DNA from 3 places in the Microbacterium sp. PRC9 genome. Region 3 is predicted to be linked to each of the others. Evidence: predicted binding sites of a transcription regulator. Region 3 holds the regulator's gene; each other region holds the start of a gene.
The links. The regulator LexA, encoded in region 3, represses DNA repair genes until DNA is damaged. The targets are predictions, from matches to a motif close to TCGAACANNTGTTCGA.

Region 1 (2,266 bases), on a different contig from region 3:
GGTTCTCCGGCGGTTCTGCGATCAGGTCGAGCAACGCGCGGACGCGCTCTCCCAGGCCGGCGAACGGGTTCGTGGTGTGATGCCCGCTGGGGAACTCGACCTCGATGCTGCCGTCCGCCCGCCTCTGATGTCGCAGCAGCGTGGTGTCTTTCAGCGCGTGGTCGGGGTCGCACAGCGGATCGAGGTTCGCGATGTCGGTTTCGCCGCGATCAGGACCGTGATAGGCGCAGTGGTGATCGATGTCTCCGTCGATCGCGAGGCGGTCGCAGCCGTCGCGTGCGCACGTGCCATGCACCAGAGCCAGCCACTCTCGTTGCGCACGGGTGGCCTTGCGGGCTCGCCGGTCCATGTCGAGGATGACGCCGGTCACCGGGTCGGTGATCACCCTCGTGAATGCGCCGGCGTCGAGCAGCATCTGCCGGGCGGTGGCATCGTCGATCGCTCCGATTCCGGGGATCAGGCAGTCACTGTTCAGATCCAGACCCGCCACCTCGGTGGAGATCGCCGGGAGGCGCACGCTCGCCCTCGCCGCGGGAACGAGCCGGTCGAGAGGAACGGTCACGAGCACCTTCGACTTCACTCGAGTGACGTCGCCGCCGATCAACATGTCAGCGAACAGATCCGCACGGATCTGCCCTGTCGTGCGACCGTCGCGCTGGACCGCAGGCATCTGCTTCGCCGTCAGCGAGAGTTCGCGGTCGAAAGCGTGTGCACGATCTGTTGTGACCATCGCGTATACCCACGACATGCCGTCGGCGACGTCCTCGACGTACACCGTGCGTCGAGCGAAGGCGGCTACGTGCCGCTGCGTGCGGGTGCACGCCGTCAGCCGGTCGGCGACCAGGCGAGCTTGCCGGCGGGTGCCGCTGACAGTGGACGACACGGCAATATCGCGCATCAGCTCATCGAACCCGCCGCTCGCATCGGGGACACTCTCGATGAGCGGCAACTGGGCGAGTACGGCCTTCACGTGCGCGATCGATATCAGCCCATCGCGCGCGGCCTGCCAAACGCGGGGGAGTTGCGCGAGCGCCCGTTGCGCCACGGCCGCCGACGACCGCACTTCGCCCTCCGTGAGCCGCAGCCGCGAAGACGCCTCGAGAGCTGCGCACCGCTCCGCCAGCGTGGCATCGCCGCCGAGCGATGGAAACCTTCCGGCGAGGCGCGGATCGAAGTCCACGTTCACGTACAGCTCAGGATGTGCGCGCGCGAAGTCGAGCACCTCGGCGAGATGCTCGCTCTGCCGCGACGCACGCCGGTTCATCTCGAACTGCGCTGACTCCGCGTCCCCGAACAACTCCCTGAGCACGAACGCATGGCCCACATGTTCAACGGTCGGCGAGAAGGCTTCCATGAGTCGAGTTTAGTACTTATCTTCGATCCTGCATAGATCTGACGTGAAGGTTGATCGAAGATAAGACGTCTGATCGCGCCTCCAGCGATCCTCACGCCGACCGCGCCGCTACGGTGGATCCGCCGCTCGAAAACCTCTCGGCGGGGGAGAAGCTCATATGCCCTCCAGGCCGAACCGCGTGTCGACGCCGTCGAACCGGGCCGCCGGGAGGCTCGGCGCCGCGTCGCGAGCTTCCAGCGTGTGGAGTCGGCGGCCGCCCTTGACAGTTACCGTGTCGTCCGCATCCAGCGCGTGCACACGACACAGCATGCTCAACGCCGACGAAGTTGCGGCCTTCCTTGATAAGCGCGACATGGCCTCGCGCGACGCTTTGAGCTGATGCGCTGACGTCCACGCGAAGCTCGCTGGCCCCGCATTCGACCTGTGCTCACGGGAGCTACAGCTCGATGACGACGTCGGCGTGCCGATTGCCGCCGCACTGTTCGGTGCCGTCGATGCGTACCCAGTCGAGGTCGAGGATGCTCTCCTGGACGATCGCCCCGGCGGCGTCAGAGACGCGGTATCCCATCAGCGCGGGGGAGTCGAGCAGTGTTGCGGTCCACCCAGCGATGCTGTCGCCTTCGAGGCCGAATATCCCGGTTGCGAGAGGTGTCGCCGTGGATCCGACCTCGACTGGTTCCTCGACGGGCCCCGGTGTGCAATCCTCCCCGCTGCAGAGCTCAAGGCTCAGCCCGGCTGTGGGTGCTGACAGCTGGATCGATGCGGCGCTGCTGTAGCCGATCGCGGGGCACGCGAACGGGATCGGAAACGATGTGCAGCCAGTGAGCGCGAGAATCAGTGCGGCCGCGACGATCGAAGAGGCGAGGCGTCGCATGGAGCCCAGTCTCGGGCCGATCGGGCCTCGCGCGAGGA
Region 2 (2,266 bases), on a different contig from region 3:
CGGCGAGGTCCACGACCTCTGCCGAGCCTTCGTCGATGAAGAGGCGCACCGTCATCGCGCCGAAGGCGATGAGCAGGGCACCGAGCACGATGGCCGCGCCCACCGACATCCACGTCGCCTCGATCACGCCGCGGCGGATGCGGTCGGGCCGGCCGCCGCCGTGGTTCTGCGCGACGAACATCGACACGGCGAGGCCGAGCGACTGCAGGAGGGCGACGGCGAGGCCGTCGACCCGGGATGCCGCGGTGTACGCGGCGACCGCGTCCGCGCCGAGCTCGTTCAGCGCGACCTGCACCGAGAGGGTTCCGATCGCGATGATCGAGGCCTGGAAGCCCATCGGCAGACCGAGGCGGAGGTGCTCCGCGAGCTCGGCCCTGCTGACACGCCAGTCGCCGCGGCGGACGTGGAGCACCGGCATCCGTCGCCGTACGAACTCGAGGCAGAGCAGCACCGAGATCGCCTGCGACACCACCGTCGCGAGCGCCGCCCCGCCCACGCCCCAGCCGAGCGGGCCGACCATGACGATGACGAGCGCGACGTTGAGCACGCACGCGAGCGTGAGGAAGACGAGCGGCGTGCGCGAGTCGCCGATGGCCCGGATGATCGCCGACAGGTAGTTGAAGAACATCATCGCGCCGGCGCCGAGGAAGCTGATCTGGGCGAAGACGATGGCGTCGTCCATGAGTTCAGCGGGCGTCTGTAGCAGCTCGAGCAGGGGCGCCGTCAGCAGCGGTGCGCCGACGGTGAGCAGGAGCGTGCAGATGCCGGTGAGGATCGTGCCCGACGCGACGGAACGGCGCACCGCGGCGTAGTCGCGCGCCCCGAAAGCCTGCGCCGTCGGGATCGCGAAGCCCGATGTGAGACCCCACGCGAACCCGAGCAGCAGGAACAGCATGCTGCCCGTCGCGCCCACCGCGGCCAGCGCGTCGACGCCGAGCTGGCGCCCCACGACGACGGCGTCGACGAAGTGGTACAGCTGCTGCACCACGTTGCCGATCAGCAGCGGGACGGAGAACAGGAGGATGACGCGCCAGGGGCGGCCCGTCGTCAGGGCGGTGGTCATGAGGGCGGCTCTTGAACGAGAAGACGAGGAGGGGGACGGATGCCGCGCCCGCAGGCGACGGAGAGGTGCCGAGTGGCAGCAGCCAGTGTATCGAATCGATTCGGAAGCGCCATCCTCAGCTCGGGCTCTTGCGCAAAACCTCGCGCGCCCCACCCGGGCAGCCCGCCTGGGTGACTCGTATTTTTGTTCGTATTTGAACTTCCTTCTCGTGGTGAGATTGGCTACGATATAGATCAGAGATTCGAAGATCGGGTGGGCCCGTTCAGGGCGTTTGGGGGGAGCGGTTCGGCCGCGGGCAGGTGTTGAGGCATATGCGCGTGACGCGCGGGAATCTCGGCCCACTCCTCCCTGACTGCGAGCCTCATGTCTGCGAATTCCGACCCCGGTGCTGACGGCGTCGCGCCCGAGTTCTTCCGGGTCGTGCGGCTGGTCGATGCGTTCGAGGCGGGGCGGAAGCGTCGATCGATGGACGATGCGGCAGAGATCCGGGTGCTGGCGGATGCTGCGGCCGCGGTCGCCGGGCCGGCCGATGCGACCCCGGAGCGCGCGCGGCGGGCGGAGCTGGACCGGCGTGCGCTGGTCGCCGATCTGGCGACGTCGACCCGGGTGTCGGAATGGACCGTGAACCGGCTGCTGTCGGAGGCCGCCGATCTGTGTGAGCGTTTCGCCGGGGGCGTGGAGGCGCTCGAGCGCGGGGAGATCTCCAGGCCGCACCTCTCGGTGATCCACGACGCCGGCGCCTCGATCGTCGACGACACCGCGCGAGCCGAGTTCGTCGGCCTGGCGCTCGAGCGCGCCGCGAACCTGACACCGGGACGCCTGGCCGCGGTGCTGCGGGTGATCGCCGAACGCTTCTTGGAGCGAACCCTCGAGGAGCGCCACAAAGAAGCAGCCGCCGGGCGTCGCATCGAAGTGGTCGATCTGCCCGACGAGATGGCCGCGCTGACGGCGATCATGCCGGCGACGCTGGCGCACGGCATCGAGGACCGCCTCACGCAGCAGGCCCGCTCGGTCATCACCGCACGGGGCAACGGCGAGAGTGACGGCGACGGCGACGGCGACGGCGACGGCGACGGCGACGGCGAAAGCCTCGACGATCACGTCGAGATCGACGAGCGCACGATGGACCAGCTCCGCGTCGACATCTTCACCGACACCCTGCTCACCGCCGGACCTGAGGACTGCGTCGCCGGCACCGGCCTC
Region 3 (2,266 bases):
GGATGCGTGTTCTCGTTGACGTTCAGGGCGACCGGAAGGGGCGCCTGCGGGGCGCCGTAGGGCTTCTGCCCCCGGAGATCGGCGCGTAGGGGGAGATCTTCGAGACGTGCACTCACCCATCCCATGGTAGGCCCGCCCATCGGGGCGCTCTCGCCGCGTGACGCCGCGCGACGCGCCGTGCGATCAGCGATCGTACGCTGCGGGGATCGCGAGGCGCTGGCCCGCCTGGACGAGGACGGTGTCGAGGGCGTTCAGCCGCACGAGCTCGTCGACCACGTCGCGCGGGTCGAGGTCGGGGGCGACCTCCTCCGCGATCGTCCACAGCGATTCGCCGAGCGCGACGGTCACGGTGGTGAACGAACCGGCAGGAGCGCCCGCGTCGCGCGAGGCGAGCGCCGCGCCGCCGCCGAGCACCGCGACGCTCAGGGCGATCACGGCCGGAAGAGCGGCGAGGACGGCGAGCACGCGGCGACCGCGCACTGTCAACCGCAGACGCGTGGATCGCTGGGCCACGGCGCGCGTGGCGCGCTGGGCTGCGGCGCCGGCGGCGCGGGCCGGCGACGGGACGGACGTCGTGAAGTCGATCGCGGTCATGCTCATCTCCTCCTGATGGGGAGAGATTCGCATTCTCCACTCGGCGGGGAGCGGGGAATGCGAACCTCTCTTCCGAAGCTATCTTCGAGTCTGTAGGATGTCAATACCGGATTCCGACGTCGATCTCTCGAACGCGACACGCGGCGAGGTTGCCACCTCAACGCATGCGATCCGGATACGGTTTCGATACGAGAACCCCACCACGGGCCTCCGACATTCGAAGAAACAGCGCTCGGCGGCCGAGCGCAGGACGGAGCCGGAAGATGAGCGACGCGGCCGGGCGAGAGAAGCCCCAGACCCGCCGGCGCAAGAGCCTGAGCGACAAGCAGCTCGCGATCCTCGAAGTGATCCAGCGCTCGATCGCCCGTCACGGCTACCCGCCCAGCATGCGCGAGATCGGCGATGCCGTCGGGCTCAAGTCGCTGTCGAGCGTGACGCACCAGCTCAACCAGCTCGAGCTCAGCGGCTACCTGCGGCGCGACGCCGGGAAGACCCGCGCCATGGAGGTCCTCATCGACCTGCCCGGCACCGCCACCGAGAGCCCCGCGGACGCCGCGCCATCGGTCGGCGACGCGGCACTGGTTCCGCTGGTCGGCCGCATCGCCGCGGGCGTCCCCATCACGGCCGAGCAGCAGGTGGAGGAGATCTTCCCGCTCCCGCGCCAGCTCGTCGGCAAGGGCGACCTGTTCATGCTCAAGGTGTCCGGCGAGTCGATGATCGACGCCGCCATCTGCGACGGCGACTGGGTCGTGGTGCGATCGCAGGCCACCGCCGACAACGGTGACATCGTCGCCGCGATGCTCGACGGCGAGGCGACCGTGAAGACGTTCCGTCAGCGCGACGGCCACACCTGGCTCCTCCCCCGCAACTCCGCGTTCGAGCCGATCCTGGGCGACGACGCCACGGTGCTGGGCAAGGTCGTCGCGGTGCTGCGCGCGGTCTGAATCCCCTGTTCGAGCGCGGCCACGCCGATCTCGTCGACATTTCGTTCACGCACAGTTCGACACCAACTGGTGCGCCGGGTGGCGGTGGATCACGGCCAAGCGCTATAAGGGGGGAATGACCGACGTCACCGCCGCGGACGACACCACCGCGCTTCGCGCCCGCCTCGACGCCCTCGAGGCCGAGAACGCCCGACTGCGCGCCGGATCGCCGCCGCCGGCACCTCCTTCCGAGAAGGCGCACGGCAACCGCTGGCGGGCGTTCCTGTCTGCTTTGTGCATCGTCATCGCGACGATCTTGGTGCCCGTCTCGATCGTCGCGGCATGGGCGCGGGTCGAACTGGTCGACGAGACCCGGTTCGTGGAGACCTTCGCCCCGCTCGCCGAGGATCCGCAGGTGCAGGCGCTCGTGGCCGACCAGGTCACCACGGCGATCGAGGACTCGCTCGACCTCGAGGGCCTGACGAACGACCTGTTCGACGGCATCCAGCAGCTCGATCTGCCGCCGCGGGCTCTCGCCGCGCTCGATCTGCTGCGGGCACCGGCCACCCAAGGTCTGCAGAACCTCGTCGACACGACCGTGACGCGTCTGGTGCAGTCCGACGCGTTCGCCGATGTGTGGGAGACGGCGCTGCGGGCCAGCCACAAGTCGCTGGCGGCCGTCGCCGCCGGGGGCACCTCCGGCGGCGCCGTGGTGATCAGCGACACCGGCGAAGTGGGCATCCAGCTCG

Region 1: a site for LexA is predicted at 1,365-1,380, ahead of Q9R33_RS14380 (DUF222 domain-containing protein). Genes of this name have one in related genera too.
Region 2: a site for LexA is predicted at 1,293-1,308, ahead of Q9R33_RS08985 (DUF222 domain-containing protein). Genes of this name have one in related genera too.

What each region holds. Positions count from the first base shown of each region.
Region 1 covers NZ_JAUZUR010000006.1:119,454-121,719, forward strand. Annotated here, with positions in the region: gene Q9R33_RS14380 (DUF222 domain-containing protein) at 1-1,354, opposite strand, end outside; gene Q9R33_RS14385 (hypothetical protein) at 1,791-2,228, opposite strand.
Region 2 covers NZ_JAUZUR010000003.1:473,860-476,125, reverse strand. Annotated here, with positions in the region: gene Q9R33_RS08990 (MATE family efflux transporter) at 1-1,063, opposite strand, end outside; gene Q9R33_RS08985 (DUF222 domain-containing protein) at 1,427-2,266, shown strand, end outside.
Region 3 covers NZ_JAUZUR010000007.1:268,138-270,403, reverse strand. Annotated here, with positions in the region: gene Q9R33_RS17125 (histidinol-phosphate transaminase) at 1-116, opposite strand, end outside; gene Q9R33_RS17120 (LysM peptidoglycan-binding domain-containing protein) at 184-594, opposite strand; gene lexA (transcriptional repressor LexA) at 858-1,538, shown strand; gene Q9R33_RS17110 (hypothetical protein) at 1,654-2,266, shown strand, end outside.